DNA from 4 places in the Pararhizobium capsulatum DSM 1112 genome. Region 1 is predicted to be linked to each of the others. Evidence: predicted binding sites of a transcription regulator. Region 1 holds the regulator's gene; each other region holds the start of a gene.
What was found. Region 1 encodes PhoB, which activates phosphate uptake and scavenging genes when phosphate is short. Its sites were predicted from a motif close to TGTCATNNANCTGTCAT; they were not measured.
Positions count from the first base shown of each region.

Region 1 (4,354 bases):
GCTTGAGAGCTGCTTGATCGGCGCCGTTGCAATGGGGACCGGCGCAATAGACGACGAAGATCGTTTCCATTGGCCACGCTGCCATGCGCCCGGCGCTGATCTCGCGATGGGGCAGGTGGAGCGCGCCGGGTACGTGGCGGCGGGCATAGGCTTCCGGGGACCCGACGGAGTGAAGAAGCGCGAAATCCGGCTCGCCGGTGCGAAGAACGGCGGATACGTCGGCGCAATCGGTCTCGACGGAAAGTCTCTGCAGGAAATGAGCGATGGTAACCTCCGCGGATGCGGGCGGTATTTCGGTGACGAAGCTCATGATTGTCTCCTTGGTTGCTGTCATCATCTGGATACGCCGGCGTCCGTGGGATTGGCAGATGGCAGTTTTGCCATATAGTGTGAAGATCATGCCAGATTTGAACCGACACCCGAAACCGCCAAGCCCGCTCGTCGTAGCACTCGCCTACGATGGTCTCTGCACCTTCGAATTCGGTGTTGCGGTCGAGGCTTTTGGGCTTCCGCGGCCGGAAATGGGGGCGGACTGGTATCGCTTTGCCGTGGCCGGGGTCGATCCCGGCGAGATGCGAGCGGCCGGTGGTGTGCGCATTGTCGCCGACGGCGGTCTCGATTTGCTGGCGGAAGCCGGGACAATCATCGTGCCCGGCTGGCGCGGCGTCGATGCGCCCGTGCCGGATGCGCTGTGCGAAGCCTTGGCGGCGGCGCATGGACGTGGAGCGCGCATTCTCTCGATCTGCTCGGGCGTCTTCGCGCTGGCGGCGGCAGGCCTGCTGGCGGGGCGACGTGCCACAACCCACTGGCGTTATACGGATGCGCTGAAACAGCGTTATCCGGATATTCACGTGCAGCCTGATGTTCTCTACGTCGATGAAGGCACGGTCCTGACTTCAGCCGGGAGCGCTGCCGGCATCGATCTCTGCCTGCACCTCATTCGTCGTGACTACGGAATGGTCGCGGCCAATATGGTGGCCCGACGTCTTGTCGTCCCGCCGCACAGGGATGGTGGACAGGCGCAGTATATCGAGCGTGCTGTGCCGTTACCTCACGAAAGCGCGCGCCTGGGACCGCTTCTCGATCATATCCGCAACAATCTCGGTGCCGATCACAGCGTCGCGTCGCTTGCGAATATCTCCGGCATGAGCACTCGCACCTTCCTTCGGCGCTTCGAGGCGGCGACGGGAACGACGCCGGCGCAATGGGTTCTGCTGGAGCGCCTGACGCGGGCACGCGACCTATTGGAAAATTCCGCGACCCCGATCGACAGGATCGCCGAGCTGGCGGGTTTTGGTGCCGCTGCCACCTTGCGCCATCATTTTCGGCGACACTATGCGACAACACCGACAGCCTATCGCGAGACCTTTGCTGGCCCCGCGATTGCCGAGGCAGGATAGTCAGCTTTCCAGGGAATAGCCGGCGCCGCGCACCGTGCGGATGACGTCCTGCATGTTCGAAAAGTTCAACGCCTTGCGCAGACGACCGACATGGACGTCAACGGTGCGTTCATCCACGTAGATGTCGTGGCCCCACACCCCGTCCAGCAGCTGCGAGCGCGAGAAAACACGGCCGGGAGAGGCCATGAAGAATTCCAGAAGGCGGAATTCTGTCGGGCCGAGGCGGACTTCGCGGGTCTTGCGGTGAACCCGGTGCGTTTCGCGGTCAAGCTCGATATCGCCGCATTTGAGGAGCGTGGAAAGTACCTCCGGCCTTGCACGGCGCAGCATCGCCTTGACCCGCGCCATCAGCTCCGGCGTCGAGAAAGGCTTGACCACATAATCGTCCGCGCCGGTGGCAAGGCCACGTACCCGCTCGCTTTCCTCGCCACGCGCCGTCAGCATGATGATGGGTAGGCGCTCGGTCTCGGCCCGCTGGCGCAGACGACGGCATAGCTCGATGCCGGAAACGCCGGGCAGCATCCAGTCGAGAATGAGCAGGTCCGGTAAGCGCTCCTGCAGGCGCATTTCGGCTTCGTCGCCGCGATTGATGGTATCGACGTCGAAACCTTCGGCTTCCAGATTGTAGCGGAGAAGAACGCTGAGGGCTTCCTCATCTTCCACAACGGCAATTCTTGGCTGCATGATCAACTCCTTGGGCGCTTTCGCAAAGGAAGAGCGCTCGCCGGACCTTCCCTGGTCCGGCGTTCAATCTAGGTCATTTTCAACATTTGCCGCGCCGCCGCGGTCAGTTGCCGATTGCGCCCACGGTATTGGCCGTGTCGTCCTTCGGCCGTTCGCCAACCGGCTGCGCGCCCGTCGCCATGTAATAGATGGTCTCGGCGATGTTGGTTGCGTGATCGCCGATACGCTCGATGTTCTTGGCGCAGAAAAGAAGATGCGTGCAGGGCGTGATGTTGCGCGGATCTTCCATCATGTAGGTCAAGAGTTCGCGAAAAAGCGACGTGTAGATCGCGTCGATCTCGCCGTCGCGTTCCCGGATGCTGTTGGCCTTTTCCGGCGAGCGGGATGCATAGACATCCAGCACTTCCTTGAGCTGCACCAGGGCAAGCTCGGCAAGGTGCTCGAGGCCACGGGCAAGCTGACGCGGCAGGCTGGCGTTGGCGACGGCAATAACGCGCTTGGCGGTGTTCTTGCCGAGGTCGCCGACGCGTTCCAGATCGGCAGCGATGCGGATCGATCCCATGATTTCGCGCAGGTCGGCCGCCATCGGCTGGCGCTTGGCGATGGTGATGATCGCCTTTTCACCGATCTGACGTTCTGCCTCGTCCAGCACGACGTCATCGGAGATGACCTTTTGGGCAAGGGCGAGATCGGCGTTGACGAGGGCGCGGACAGAATCGCCGACCATCTGCTCGGCCAGGCCGCCCATCTCGGAAATCCGGCGTGAAAGATATTTCAGGTCTTCGTCATAGACGGAAACAATATGTGTAGAGCTCATCGTCGTTCCTTCGGATCATGGTCAGTTTCCAGGTGTCCGCCGCTTGGCCAGTGGCTGGCGGCAGACCGCATCGTCAGCCGAAACGGCCCATGATGTAGTCCTGGGTGCGCTGGTCGTCCGGGTTGGTGAACATCTTGTCGGTATCGTTCTCCTCGACGAGATTGCCGAGGTGGAACATGGCGGTGCGCTGCGAAACGCGGGCTGCCTGCTGCATCGAGTGCGTGACGATGACGATCGTGAAGTTGGCGCGCAGTTCGTGGATCAGTTCCTCGACCTTTGCGGTTGCGATAGGGTCGAGAGCCGAGCAGGGCTCGTCCATCAGGATTACTTCCGGGCTGACCGCAACGGCGCGTGCAATGCACAGACGCTGCTGCTGACCACCCGAGAGGCCGGTGCCCGGCTCATGCAGGCGATCCTTCACCTCGTTCCAGAGGCCGGCTTTCTGCAGGCTCTGCTCGACCACCTGGTCGAACTCCGCCTTCGAGCGGGCGAGACCGTGGATACGCGGGCCGTAGGAGACGTTCTCATAGATCGACTTGGGGAACGGGTTCGGCTTCTGGAACACCATGCCGACGCGGGCACGCAGTTCCACGACGTCGATCGTCGGATCGTAGATATCGTCTTCGTCGAGCGTGATCTTGCCGGTCACGCGGCAGCCGTCGATCGTGTCGTTCATGCGGTTCAGCGTGCGCAGGAATGTCGACTTGCCGCAGCCCGAAGGGCCGATCAAAGCGGTGACGGTGTTTTCGCGGACGTTGAGGTTCACATCGAAAAGAGCGCGCTTCTCGCCGTAATAGACGGAAACATCCTTGCCGATCATCTTGTAGGGTATGGTATTCATTTTCTGCTCGAGAGCCTTTTCGACTGCTGCTTCGGACATCATGTTCATGTTTCTACCTCACTACCAGCGACGCTCAAAGCGACGCCGCAACAGGATTGCGCCAAGGTTCATGACGACGAGGAATACCAGGAGGATGATGATCGCTCCCGACGTCCGTTCGACGAATGCACGTTCTGCTTCATTGGCCCACATGTAGATCTGCACGGGCAGGGCAGTGGAGGGCTCCATCGGCGAGCCAGGATAATCGACGACGAAGGCGACCATGCCGATGAGCAGCAGCGGGGCGGTTTCGCCAAGCGCATGGGCAAGGCCGATGATCGTTCCGGTCAGAACGCCCGGCATGGCGAGCGGCAGGACATGATGGAAGATGGTCTGCATCTTCGAGGCGCCGAGACCCAGAGCCGCAGAGCGGATCGAAGGCGGCACGGCCTTCAGCGCCGCGCGGGTCGCGATGATGATCGTCGGAAGCGTCATCAGCGTCAGGACGAGACCGCCAACGAGAGCAGCCGAGCGGGGCATGCCGGCGAAGTTGATGAACACCGCTAGGCCAAGCAGACCGTAGACAATCGACGGAACGGCCGCGAGGTTGTTGATGTTCACCTCGATCAGGTC
Region 1 is NZ_JAUSVF010000001.1:1,013,053-1,017,406, forward strand. It holds gene QO002_RS04785 (rhodanese-like domain-containing protein) at 1-310, opposite strand, end outside; gene ftrA (transcriptional regulator FtrA) at 369-1,400, shown strand; gene phoB (phosphate regulon transcriptional regulator PhoB) at 1,401-2,084, opposite strand; gene phoU (phosphate signaling complex protein PhoU) at 2,188-2,901, opposite strand; gene pstB (phosphate ABC transporter ATP-binding protein PstB) at 2,975-3,790, opposite strand; gene pstA (phosphate ABC transporter permease PstA) at 3,803-4,354, opposite strand, start outside.

Region 2 (4,354 bases), 1.1 Mb from region 1:
CGCCATCGCGGGTGATGGTGAGCGCGTCGGTGATCACCGCCGGCTTCTGGGTTGCGTCGATCTTGAAGATGCGCGGCTGCGACGAGTAAACCGAGTCGCTGACAGCAAGGAGCTTGCCGGGTTCATCCTTGATCGCAGCGAGACCGGAGAGTGCGCCGAAGCCAATCGGAACACCATCCTTCTCGGCGGAGACGATCTGCGGATAAGCGGCAGTGCCTTCAGCACGTTCGTAGATCATGACATGCGAGCGGGCGCCGCCATCTTCGACGAGATCGACTTCGTTGGCGGTTGCCAGCAGGTTGCGGCCAGGGATGGCGACAGCGCCTTCCGGCGAAACGCCCGATGGCAGGATCTGCAGGAGTTCCGGCTCGGCACCGGTATCCTTGTAGACGCCGACGACGGACGCACGTTCAGCCAGGACGAAGAACAGCTTGTCTTCCCCGAAGGTCGCAGCTTCGAGACCTTCCGGCTCGATGCCCTTGGAATTACGCTTGTCCGGATAGTGGCCAAGCTTGGCGACCGCATGCTCGAAGCTGGAACCCGATTCGAACAGAACCTTGCCGGCCTTGTCGAAGATTGTGAAACCGCGCGAGCCGCCTTCGTAGTCGCCTTCGTTGGCGATGACAATGCGGTCGTCATCGAGCCACTTGACGGCATCGGGTTCGCGCTTGACGCCGGCAACATCATCGGTGAACGACAGCGCGCCGTCCTTCTGGGTGTCTATGCCCGTCAGGTCGGCGGTGCCGGCGGAGAAGTGTCCGGTCACCGTTGCCGTGTTGCCGTCGATGATGACGATGTGGTTGTTTTCCTGAAGCGTCAGGGCGATCTCGTTCTTGCTATTGAAGGCAACGAATTCCGGCTCCGGGTCATCGCCTGCAACTTCGGCAAGGCCGGTCAGGGTGACATGCTTCAGCGTGCCGCAATCAGGCAGGCCATCCTTCAGCGAAACGATGACAAGGTCACCGGCCGGCATCTGCGGGATCTGGCCGTCATTGACGTCTTCATCACGCTCGTTCTCGATGGCGATGGCGGCAAGTGTCTTGTCCTTGCTGATCGCAACGGAATCCGGCTGCCCGCCGAGATCGCACTTCACATCGATATTCTTGCTGGCGAGGTCGACTGCGGCGAGGAAGCCCGACGGCTTGGTGAAGCTCTCTCGGGTGTTGACGGCAGCCAGAACCTTGCCCCCGACAGCTGCGACCGAGGTGGGCTCGCCTTCGAACGAAACGATTCCGCCGGCCTTAGGAGCCTTGGCGTCAGTGATGTCGATGAAGCCGATCGCCTTCAGGGGGCTGTCGGAATAAACGAGCGTGTTGCCATCTTCGCTGGCTGTAATGATTTCGGAAGACGTCGGCGTCTTCCTGTCGGTTTCGGCCGGCAGACTGTCAGCAACAGCAAAGGAAGCAACACGGTTGAATACGGGCTCGGCGACAGCAATCGCCGATGTCGATGCGGCGAGCACGGCGGCAAGCGCTGCGGTGATAGAAAGTGTCTTCATTGGAATCCCTCTCCGGTTCTCGAACACGGCAGGGTTTTGCGATTTCACTGTAACAGGGGCATGACAGCGCAAACAAAAAAGAGGCCCGGGAAACCCGGACCTCCAATCAACCTGCTATCGAACCGTCGGCACGAGACCGCGGCGCTGCAGATGAAACATGAAGCTTAGTTCACGGCGTCCTTCAGACCCTTGCCGGCAGAGAACTTCGGCACATTGCGTGCCGGAATGTCCACTTCTGCGCCGGTCGACGGGTTGCGACCCTTGGATGCTTCGCGGCGGCTAACCGAAAAGTTGCCGAAGCCGACGAGGCGAATGTCGCCACCGTTCTTCAGTTCTGCCTGGATAACGTCGAAGAGTGCATCCACTGCAGAGGACGCGTCCGTCTTCGAAAGTCCGGCCTTCTCAGCAACGGCCGACACGAGCTCATTCTTGTTCATGTTTCCACCCCTTTCATACTGGTTCGAAACGACTCAATTTCAAGCCGGGAGAGCTTGATCGCTGCCCCGCCTTGGCAATCCCAATCGCCCCGAACGCCTAGGAATGCAAGGCTTTGCGAGCAGTTTTACAAAAAAAGACCGGCAAAAATGCCGGTCTTCCACGTTTTATCGATTTTGAGGGGTTCCGGCCCCCGAAAGAAGGCCGGAAAAAGGCACTTAATGGGCCACCGTCAAGCCCGCTTCGTCGACCGAATCTGGCCTCGCGATCGGCTGTGCCTGCTTGGCCGGATCCCATTCGATGGCCACCGGCATGCGCAGAAGTGCATGCTGGAGAACCTCCCCGACCAGCGAGACCGGAATGATCTCCATGTTGTTCTTCACGTTGTCCGGGATGTCCGCCAGGTCCTTGGCGTTTTCTTCCGGGATCAGCACCTTCTTGATGCCGCCGCGAAGAGCCGCAAGCAGCTTCTCCTTCAGGCCACCGATCGGCAGCACGCGACCACGAAGCGTGATCTCGCCGGTCATCGCCACGTCCTTGTTGACCGGAATGCCGGTCATGATCGAGACGATGGCTGTCGCCATGGCAACACCGGCAGACGGACCATCCTTCGGTGTCGCACCTTCCGGCACGTGCACGTGGATGTCGCTGGTGTCGAAGCGCGGGGGCTCGATGCCGAAGTCGATCGCACGCGAGCGGACATAGGAGGCCGCCGCCGAAATCGATTCCTTCATCACGTCCTTCAGGTTGCCCGTGACGGTCATGCGGCCCTTGCCGGGCATCATGACGCCTTCGATCGTCAGCAGCTCGCCGCCGACTTCCGTCCAGGCAAGACCGGTGACCACGCCGACCTGGTCGGTGCGCTCGGCCTCGCCGTGGCGATAGCGCGGAACACCGAGGTAGTCATTGATGTTTTCCGCAGTGACTTCGACCTTCTTGGTCTTGCCCTTGAGGATCTCGGTCACGGCCTTGCGGGCGAGCTTCATCAGTTCGCGTTCGAAGCTGCGAACACCGGCTTCCCGTGTGTAGGTCTGGATCACCGCGGTCAAAGCACCGTCGGTGACCGAGAACTCCTTGGGCTGCAGGGCGTGATCGGCGATCGCCTTCGGCAGCAGATGCCGCTTTGCGATTTCCAGCTTTTCCTCTTCGGTATAGCCGGCGATGCGGATCACTTCCATGCGGTCCATCAGGGGCGCTGGAATGTTCAGCGTGTTGGCCGTGGTGATGAACATCACGTTGGACAGGTCGTATTCGACTTCAAGATAGTGGTCCATGAACGTCGAGTTCTGTTCCGGATCCAGCACCTCCAAGAGAGCCGATGACGGATCGCCGCGGAAGTCCTGGCCCATCTTGTCGATTTCATCGAGCAGGAAGAGCGGGTTGGACTTCTTCGCCTTCTTCATCGACTGGATGACCTTGCCGGGCATCGAGCCGATATAGGTGCGGCGGTGACCGCGGATTTCAGCTTCGTCACGAACCCCACCGAGCGCCATGCGCACGTACTCGCGGCCGGTCGCCTTGGCGATCGACTTGGCGAGCGAGGTCTTGCCGACGCCCGGAGGACCGACGAGGCACAGGATCGGGCCCTTGATCTTCTGCGAACGGGCCTGGACCGCGAGATACTCGACGATGCGCTCCTTGACCTTGTCCAGACCGAAGTGATCGATTTCCAGCACCTTCTCGGCGTTGTTGAGATCGGTCTTGATCTTGGACTTCTTGTTCCACGGAATGCCGAGCAGCCAATCCAGATAATTGCGCACGACAGTGGCTTCCGCCGACATCGGGCTCATCTGGCGCAGCTTCTTCATTTCGGCTTCCGCCTTTTCGCGGGCCTCCTTGGAGAGCTTGGTCTTGGAGATGCGCTCTTCCAGCTCGGCCATCTCGTCGCGGCCTTCCTCGCCGTCGCCAAGCTCCTTCTGGATCGCCTTCATCTGTTCGTTCAAGTAGTACTCGCGCTGGGTCTTCTCCATCTGGCGCTTGACGCGCGAGCGGATACGCTTTTCGACCTGCAGAACCGAAATCTCGCCTTCCATGAAGCCGAGAGCCTTTTCAAGGCGCAGCTTCACGCTCGTCGTCTCAAGCATTTCCTGCTTCTCGACGATCTTGATGGAGAGATGCGAGGCGACGGTATCAGCGAGCTTCGAGTAGTCCTCGATCTGGCTGGCGGCACCGACCACTTCGGGCGAGATCTTCTTGTTGAGCTTCACATAGCTTTCAAACTCGGAAACGACCGAGCGGCTGAGCGCTTCGATTTCAACCGGATCTTCCTCAGGCTCGTCAAGCGCATGCGCCATGGCCTCATAGAAATCCTCGCGGGCGGTATAACCGTCGATCTCGGCGCGCGAGCGGCCTTCGACCAGCACCTTGACGGTGCCATCGGGCAGCTTCAGCAATTGCAGCACGTTTGCGATGGTGCCGATC
Region 2 is NZ_JAUSVF010000001.1:2,078,149-2,082,502, reverse strand. It holds gene QO002_RS09995 (esterase-like activity of phytase family protein) at 1-1,498, opposite strand, end outside; gene hbs (non-specific DNA-binding protein Hbs) at 1,663-1,935, opposite strand; gene lon (endopeptidase La) at 2,152-4,354, opposite strand, start outside.
Region 2: the regulator PhoB is predicted to act here: its motif matches at 1,548-1,564, upstream of QO002_RS09995 (esterase-like activity of phytase family protein).

Region 3 (4,354 bases), on a different contig from region 1:
GGCATGGTGGTTCATCTGGGAGCGCTCGGTGTCGTCACGCGGGTGACGCTTGATACCCAGCCCGCCTTCGAGGTTTCCCAGAGCGTCTACGAAGGTCTGGGATGGGCCGCGCTGCTCGACAATCTCGATGCCATCATGGCGACCGGGTACAGCGTCAGCGTTTTCACGGCCTGGGGCGACACCGCAGGTCAGGTCTGGGTAAAGAGCGCCGAACCATCGAAACCCCTGCCCGACGAGATATTCGGCGCCACGCTGGCGGCGGTGAAACGACATCCAATCAGCGGCGTCGATCCCGAAAATGCCACGGACCAGCTGGGCGCCCGTGGCCTTTGGTCAGATCGGCTGTCCCATTTCAAAATGGGCTTTACGCCGAGCAACGGCGATGAAATCCAGTCGGAATTCCATGTTCCGCGGCACCATGCGGCAGCCGCCATCGAGGCCGTTGCATCCATTCGCAAGAGCTTTGCCCACCTAGCCCAGGTCGCCGAGTTTCGGACGGTGGCGGCCGACGCTCTTTGGCTCAGCCCGCAATACAAGCGCGACACGCTTTCCATGCATTTCACCTGGGTCCGCGATCAGGTCGCAGTTGAGACTGCCGTTCGCCTTATCGAAGACGCGCTAGCGCCCTTCGATGCCCTGCCACACTGGGGCAAGGTGTTTTCGCGCACGCCGATGGGCGGCCGCTATCCCATGATCGCGCGCTTCAAACAGCTCCGTGAGCGGCTGGACCCGAGCGGAAAATTCTCCAATCCGTGGCTCGAAGACGTTGTTTTCAGCTAGAAGCCACGCAGGCCGGGAGACGTCATGCCCTGGAGGATGTCTTTTCGGAACAACCGGTCCCCACTTTTCCCTGACAAATTCTAGGCTGAGTGAACCGGGGTTTCGCTCAGTTCGCAGACCGCGGTGCCAATCGTCATCGTATTGCCTCGCCAGTCGATGGTTCCGCCAATCCAGCTGCGGACCCAGATCAAGGGCATCATCACATCCCTGACGATCATGGCGGGCAGGGACCATCGGGAAAGCCGCCAGCCCTTTGCCGCAGCAAGCGCCATTTCCGGCAGGTAGATGGAGGCGGCAATCAGGAGAACCATCGCCGGGAGACCGATGTCTGCCGAAGCAGCGGCGAGAAGCCCGAGAAGCAAAGGCGGAAAGGCGCCTAGAACGATTTCCGGGGTGAACAAGCCTGGAAACGTCACGCGCCGAAGCCGCGCCCAGCGGCACTGACGCGACCACACGTCATGCATGCTGCGCCGGCCGAGGGGCTGGTCGAACGGGCAGGATACCAGATGGACGCTCCGGCCAGTCCGGCGCACCAGCTTGGTTGCCGCTGCATCCTCGGCAATCTCGGCGTTGAGCGCCTGAATGCCGCCGTTTGCGTCCAGCATCGGCTTGTACCAAAGCATGCTCTTGCCCTGGGCGAAGCCGAAACCGATCGCTTCGCCGGCATATTGCCATCGCGCCTGCTGGGTATTGAGGAACATACACTCGACTTCAGCCCAGAAACCATCCGGACGCGAGCCGATGGGCGTGGAGCAGACCACGCCCGTATTCTTCCGCCAGCCCGCAAGCAGGTGCTGGACATAATCCGCAGGCATGAGCACATTGGAATCGGCAAGGACGACCCAGTCATGGCGCGCCGCCCGCCAGCCCTTGACGCAATTGTTGAGCTTCGGATTGGCGCTGATCCGATCGTCTCCGGTAAGGATATGCACCTCCACGAGAGGATGCGCGGCGATCATCTTGCGGATATCCCTGAGAACCGGATCATCGACATCCGCAACACAGAAGATCAGTTCATAGTCGGGCCAGTTCAGCTGGAAAGCGGCCTGCAGCGTTTCCGTCGTGAAGTTTTCGATCCCGCGCATCGGCACGACGATCGAGACTGGCGGGTTACCGGAGATGATCGGCGAAGGCGCATGCTTCGATGTCATTCGCCGGCCGGCGACCACGACGCTCGCCAGGTTGAGAGCCACGAGAAATCCTGTAGCAAGGCTGAGTGCCATCTCCATGCGCAATTACTCCAGTCAGGCGCCAATTGCGCCGATTCAGCGCAACAGGCAGCGTTCATCCTGTCCGAGAGACACCATTGTCACATGACATCGCGATGACACGAGGGTGGCGCGTGATCGACACGTTCATCTTTTGCAAGGCTTTTTCCAAGGACGTTTCGACGCGGAGAGCCTGGACCCCGTTCATTTCGCGAATTTTCGCGCACCAGCGACGCAAAGGATGACAGCCACCGTCACGGCCAGCATCGACCAGCTTACGGACTCGTGCAGCAAGGTTGCCGCCAGCGCCAGACCGAAGAAGGGCTGCAGCAATTGCAGTTGCCCGACGGCGGCAATGCCGCCCTGGGCAAGCCCACGATACCAGAAGATGAAACCGATCAGCATGCTGAAGCACGAGACATAGGCCAATCCGATCAGCGCAGGCGTCTCGATCTCCGCGAAGCTGGGGGGCATCGTGTAAAGCGACACAGCAATCGTCAGCGGCAACGACAGGACAAGCGCCCAGGAAATGACCTGCCAACCGCCAAGCGTCCGCGACAACCGGCCGCCCTCGGCATAACCGAGACCGCAGACAACGACAGCCGCCAGCATCAGCATGTCGCCAACAGGCGACGTCGAAATCCCCTGCGTCACGGCAAAGCCAGCAACCAGAACACTGCCGAGCGCAGAAAAGAACCAGAAGGCCGGCTTTGGCCTTTCACCTCCGCGAAGAACGCCAAACAGCGCTGTTGCAAGCGGCAGGAGGCCAATAAAAACGATCGAATGGGCTGATGTCACGTGTTGCAGCGCCAGCGCCGTGAGGAGCGGAAATCCGACGACCACGCCACCTGCGATGACGGCCAAAGACAGGAAATCGCGGCCTTGAGGACGCTTTTCCCGAAAAACGACCAGCAATGCCAGAGCAAGAATGCCGGCGGTGGCGGCGCGCGCGACGGTCAGGAATACGGGATCGAACTGCATGACCGCAACACGGGTCGCAGGCAGCGAGCCGCTGAAGATCACCACACCAACCAAGCCATTCAACAGTCCAGACGTTGTTTTATCCATCATCACATCTTCCTCATGCTTTGCGCCGTTATCTCCGAAGATGGATGGTGGGGCCAGCGACACTCTGATACAGTTTCGTCAAACTGTTATGGATGTGGAAGCAGTACAGATGACCGGGGAAAAGACAGGCGGCGCGACGCGGGTGGTCATGGTGATGGCCACGATCAGGCAAAGGATCGCGGGGCGTAGCCTCACGCCCGGCGCCAAGCTGCCCTCGGTACGCAGCCTCGCCGCAGCGCTGAAAGTGTCGACGTCGACAGTGGTCGACGCCTATGAGCGGCTTGTCGGCGAAGGCGCCATCCTGTCCAGGCCCGGATCCGGCTTCTATGTGGCAGGCCAGGCCGCACCCTTTTCGCTCGTTGAAGCTGGTCCCCAGCTGGATCGGGTCGTCGATCCTTTCTGGGTTTCCCGCCAATCCCTGGAGACGAGCGACGACATCCTGAAACCCGGCTGCGGCTGGCTTCCCTCGGGCTGGCTACCGCAGCAAAGCATGCGTCGCGCCCTTCGGACCATGTCGCGGGCGGAAGGACCGGTCCTGGCCGACTACAGTTCACCGCTCGGCCTGCCGTCACTGAGGCAGCTCATTGCGCGGCGCATGGCCGAACGGGGCATGGAAGCGTTTCCCGATCAGATCATGCTGACGGAATCGGGCACGCAAGCGATCGACCTCATCTGCCGGTTGCTTCTCGAAGCAGGCGACACAGTTCTCATCGACGATCCCTGCTACTTCAATTTTCATGCCCTGCTCCGCGCCCACAGGGCAAAAATCGTCAGCGTGCCTTACACGCCTTCCGGACCCGATATCGAGGTTCTCGCCCGCGTGCTCGCCGACCATCGCCCGCGCCTCTACATCACGAATTCTGCGATCCACAATCCAACGGGGGCGACGCTCTCACCGGTCGTGGCGCACCGCGTCCTGAAACTTGCTGATCAATTCGACCTGACGATCGTCGAGGACGATATCTTCGCGGATTTCGAACATGTGCCAGCTCCGCGCCTTGCCGCCTTCGACGGATTGACGCGGGTCATCCATATCGGCAGCTTTTCGAAAACCCTGTCGGCCTCCGCACGCTGCGGCTTCGTCGCGGCACGGCCGGAATGGATCGATGGGCTGACCGATCTCAAGATAGCAACCTCCTTCGCAGGCGGGCGTCTAAGCTCCGAACTGGTTCTGGCGACCTTGAGCGACGGCAGTTACCGCAAGCATGTGGAAGCGTTGCGCCATAGTCTTGCCCAGGCGATGGCGACGGTTTCGACCCGGTTGAAAGCTCTCGGAATAATTCCCTGGCTTGAACCCC
Region 3 is NZ_JAUSVF010000002.1:800,434-804,787, forward strand. It holds gene QO002_RS24060 (D-arabinono-1,4-lactone oxidase) at 1-780, shown strand, start outside; gene QO002_RS24065 (ceramide glucosyltransferase) at 861-2,009, opposite strand; gene QO002_RS24070 (DMT family transporter) at 2,193-3,056, opposite strand; gene QO002_RS24075 (aminotransferase-like domain-containing protein) at 3,166-4,354, shown strand, end outside.
Region 3: the regulator PhoB is predicted to act here: its motif matches at 2,094-2,110, upstream of QO002_RS24065 (ceramide glucosyltransferase).

Region 4 (4,354 bases), 120 kb from region 1:
GCAACGGCGCGGGCGCTGCCGCGATCGCCTGCGTCGAGCTGATCAAGTCCATGGGCTTTACGGCCGAGAACATCACGCTCTGCGACACCAAGGGCATCATCTATCAGGGCCGCACCGAAGGCATGAACCAGTGGAAATCCGCCCATGCCCTCAAGACGGACAAGCGCACGCTCGTCGAAGCGATGGATGGCGCAGACGTGGTCTTCGGTCTCTCCGGCAAGGGCACGCTGTCGCAGGACATGATCCGCTCGATGGCGCCTCGGCCGATCATCTTCGCCATGGCCAATCCGGACCCGGAAATCACCCCGGAGGAAGTCGCCGATATCCGTGACGACGCCATCGTCGCGACGGGCCGTTCCGACTACCCGAACCAGGTCAACAACGTTCTCGGCTTCCCCTATATCTTCCGCGGCGCGCTCGACGTGCATGCCACCACCATCAACGAGGCGATGAAAATTGCGGCCGCCCAGGCGCTGGCGAGCCTTGCCAAGGAAGACGTGCCGGATGATGTCGCCGCTGCCTATCAGGGCAACCGGCCCCGTTTCGGTCCGCAATACATCATTCCCGTGCCCTTCGATCCCCGCCTGATCTCGGCCATTCCGGTCGCTGTCGCCAAGGCGGCGATGGAAAGTGGCGTTGCCCGCAAGCCGATCCCGGATCTTGCCGCCTATGGCCGCCAGCTGTCGGCGCGGCGCGACCCGATCGCCTCCACCCTGCAGCGCATCTACGAGCGCGTCCGCCGCCAGCCGAAGCGCATCGTCTTTGCCGAAGGCGAAGAAGTCAGGATGATGCGCTCGGCGCTCGCCTATGCCAACCAGGATCTCGGCACCGCCCTTCTGCTCGGCCGCGAGGACCGGATGCGCGAAATAGCCGAGCGCGAGGGTATCGACCTCGACCGGCCCGGCATCGAGCTGGTCAACGCCCGCCTTTCCAAGCGCACCGGCGCCTATACCGACTATCTCTATGCCCGCCTGCAGCGGAAGGGCTATCTCTTCCGCGATGCCCAGCGCCTGATCAACAACGACCGCAACCATTTTGCCGCCTGCATGGTGGCGATGGGCGATGCCGATGGCATGGTGACGGGCATCACCCGCAACTATTCCACCGCGCTCGATGACGTGCGTCGCTGCATCGATCCGAAACCCGGCCACCGGGTGATCGGCGTGTCGCTGGCGCTCTGCCGCGGCCGCACGGTGCTTGTTGCCGATACGGCGGTGCACGACATGCCCACCGCGCAGGAACTTGCCGATATCGCCGAGGAAGCCGCAGGCCTTGCCCGCCGTCTCGGCTATTTTCCGCGCGTGGCGATGCTTGCCTATTCGACCTTCGGCCATCCTTCCGGTGAACGCTCGGAGCGGGTACGCGAGGCCGTCGATATCCTCGACAAGCGCCGCGTGGATTTTGAGTATGACGGGGAAATGGGAGCCGACGTTGCGCTCAATGCCCAGGTCATGGAGCAATACCCCTTCTGCCGCCTGTCAGGCACAGCAAACGTGCTGGTCATGCCGGCTTTCCACTCGGCTTCGATCTCCACCAAGATGCTGCAGGAACTCGGTGGCTCGACCGTGATAGGCCCGCTGCTTGTCGGCCTCGACAAGTCGGTGCAGATCGTCTCGATGGCGGCCAAGGATTCGGATATCGTCAACATGGCGGCACTGGCCGCCCATAATGCCGGGATGTAAAATCTGGCGGCGCTGAAACGAAAAAAGCCCGCTCCGGTTTCCCGGGCGGGCTTTTTCATGCGAAATGCCGACCTTGATCAAATACTTCAGGACATAATGTCCCACAATACACGCCACTCAATACCAAATGATGATCAAAAGCTGCTAGTCACACTGAGATGAAATCAAATATATTGCAGCGCGTCAATCTATTTTGCATTGCAGCATTTTAACTGGCGAAACGTGTTGCATCCGCGCCATAGTAGTTGAGGTACCGGCCGGAAATGTTGTTGATCGGCAGGACGATCAGCACATCGGTCGTCTTGAAGGCGTGGTCGACGACAGCGCCCTCGCCGACCATCGCACCGAGGCGCATGTAACCCTTGATGAGCGGCGGCAGGGCAGACAGCGCCTTGCGCGTATTGATCGCTTCCGCCGGCATCAGGTCCATTGTTCGAAACAGCTCCGGGCGGGCGGAAACCTGCCACTCGCCACTGACAGCAACGGTGTGATGAAGGAAGGACAGCGCCAGCGCATGCACTTCCGGAATATTGCCGGGGAAGGAACCACAGCCGAACATCGCATCGACGCCGTGCTTCAACGCATAGGCCCAATTGCCCTGCCAGAGCAGCTCGACCGTCCGTTTGGTGCGATAGTCGGGCAGGACGCAGGAGCGGCCAAGCTCCATGAAACTCTTGCCAGGATGGCGGTCGAGGAGTGACTCGATCTCGAATTCCGAGGCCGAATAAAAGCCCCCGGTGCGACGTGCAACGTCCTGGCGCAGAATGCGGTAGGTGCCGACGATCTGTTCTTCGGCATCGCCTTCGATGGCGGTGTCAAGCACCAGCAGATGGTCGCAGACGACATCCCATGCGTCGATATCGCGCTTTCGGCGCGCAGCATCCGGCGTCGGCTTTGCCTTCATCTCTTCGACGAAGACGCGGTAGCGAACGGCCTGTGCGGCATCGATCTCGGAGTTGGAACGCGCAAGCCGGGTTTCCAGCGTGCCGATCCGGCCAAGGATGTCTCCAGCAGGAGCCACAGAAGTCCGGACGCGCAACTGCGGCTGCTCAATCAAGCCGGTCCGATCCAAGATTTCTATCGTCATTTCCGCTGATCCTGATCACTTCGTTCTGCCCGGCTTAAACCATGTTTCTGCGACAGCATAGTGACATGGCGAGCGCAGGAAAACCGTCTGGGGATGACGTTTCATCATCTGAGCAGACGCTCTATTTCTGCCGTCAACCGCGCCGGTTCCACCGGCTTTGGAAGCACGGCGCTGGCGCCTGCCGCGATCAGGGTTTCCCGGGTTTCGTCGCTCGTGTCCGATGTCAATACGATCACCGGGATAGAGCCACGGCGGTACCCCGTTCGCTCTTCCTGGCGCAAGCGCTCGAGCATGTCGAGACCCGTGCCGCCGGGCATGTTCAGATCGGTAACGATCAGTTCCGGCATCATGCGCTCGGATGCCGGCGCATCGAAGAGCACCGTCGCAAGCGCCCCGAAATCCCCCACCGGCCGGACGGTATGTCCGGCCTTTTCAAGAATCGAGCGTATGATCAGCGCATTGACCGGATCGTCTTCAGCAAGAAGCACCCCCTGGCGCGCGGGTTCGATGCGCAGGGTTGGCACTTCGCGCAGCATCGGCCTGTTGTCGTTGATCGCGTCGCGCACTTCCATACCCTTCATCCGTCCCCTCAAAACCTCGACAAGCGACCGCTCGCGCAGGGGCCGGATCAGCCATGCCTGATAGCCATCGATCTGGTTCATCGGACGACCGTTGCGCTCTTCCGGATTGACGAGGTAGATGCGCCGGAGATTGAGCTGCGCCAGACCGGGAAGATCGGCCAACAACCGGCGGAACTGCGCGGCATGGCGATGATCGACGATGATATCGGTGAGCGATGCCTGGCCGGATGCCGCCCACCCCGCATGTATCTGCGCATCGCCGAAGGTTTCGGCACGCACGCAATGCCCGCCAAGCGTCGTCACGGTTTCGAAGAGGGCGCGGGATGCAGGTCCGCCTGGCGCCATGACCAGAACGCGCGATCCCTCCAGCGTGCCCTTGCGGCCGTGGGCCGAGGCCGGCCGCTCGCAGGCATTGACCGGAAAGCGGATATCGAACGTGGTTCCCCTGCCCGGCTCGCTGGAGAGCGTCAGGCTGCCGCCGAATTGCTCGATGATCCGCCGTGAGATCGCAAGCCCGAGGCCTGAACCGCCGCTGCGTTGGAGATTATCACCCGCCTGCTCGAACTCGTCGAAAACACGCGCCTGCTCTTCGCGGTTCATGCCCGGACCGGTATCCTCAACACGAACAAGAAGCGTGCTGCCGACCAGATCGGCGCTGACGAAGACGCCGCCCGTGTGGGTGAATTTCACGGCATTGCCGATGACGTTGAACAGAACTTGCCGAAGCCGGGCGGCATCGAACTCAAGCAGTCCCGGCACACTGGCGCTGATGGTTGCGCCGATCTCGATGCCCTTCTCATGGGCGCGGCTCGACAGCATCTCCACCACGCTTTCGATGGTGTGGCGCACCGCTTCCTGCGATGGACGGAGCTGGAAGCGGCCTGCCTCGATAGAGGAGAAGTCAAGCAGGTCATCGACAAGCTGGACGAGTGCGTGGCCCGACTGGCGCATGCCGGCAAGGTAGTTCTTCTGTTCGCCGGTCAGGCGCGTCTGGCTGATCAGGT
Region 4 is NZ_JAUSVF010000001.1:895,723-900,076, reverse strand. It holds gene QO002_RS04240 (NADP-dependent malic enzyme) at 1-1,682, shown strand, start outside; gene olsB (l-ornithine N(alpha)-acyltransferase) at 1,891-2,769, opposite strand; gene QO002_RS04230 (hybrid sensor histidine kinase/response regulator) at 2,874-4,354, opposite strand, start outside.
Region 4: the regulator PhoB is predicted to act here: its motif matches at 2,819-2,835, upstream of olsB (l-ornithine N(alpha)-acyltransferase).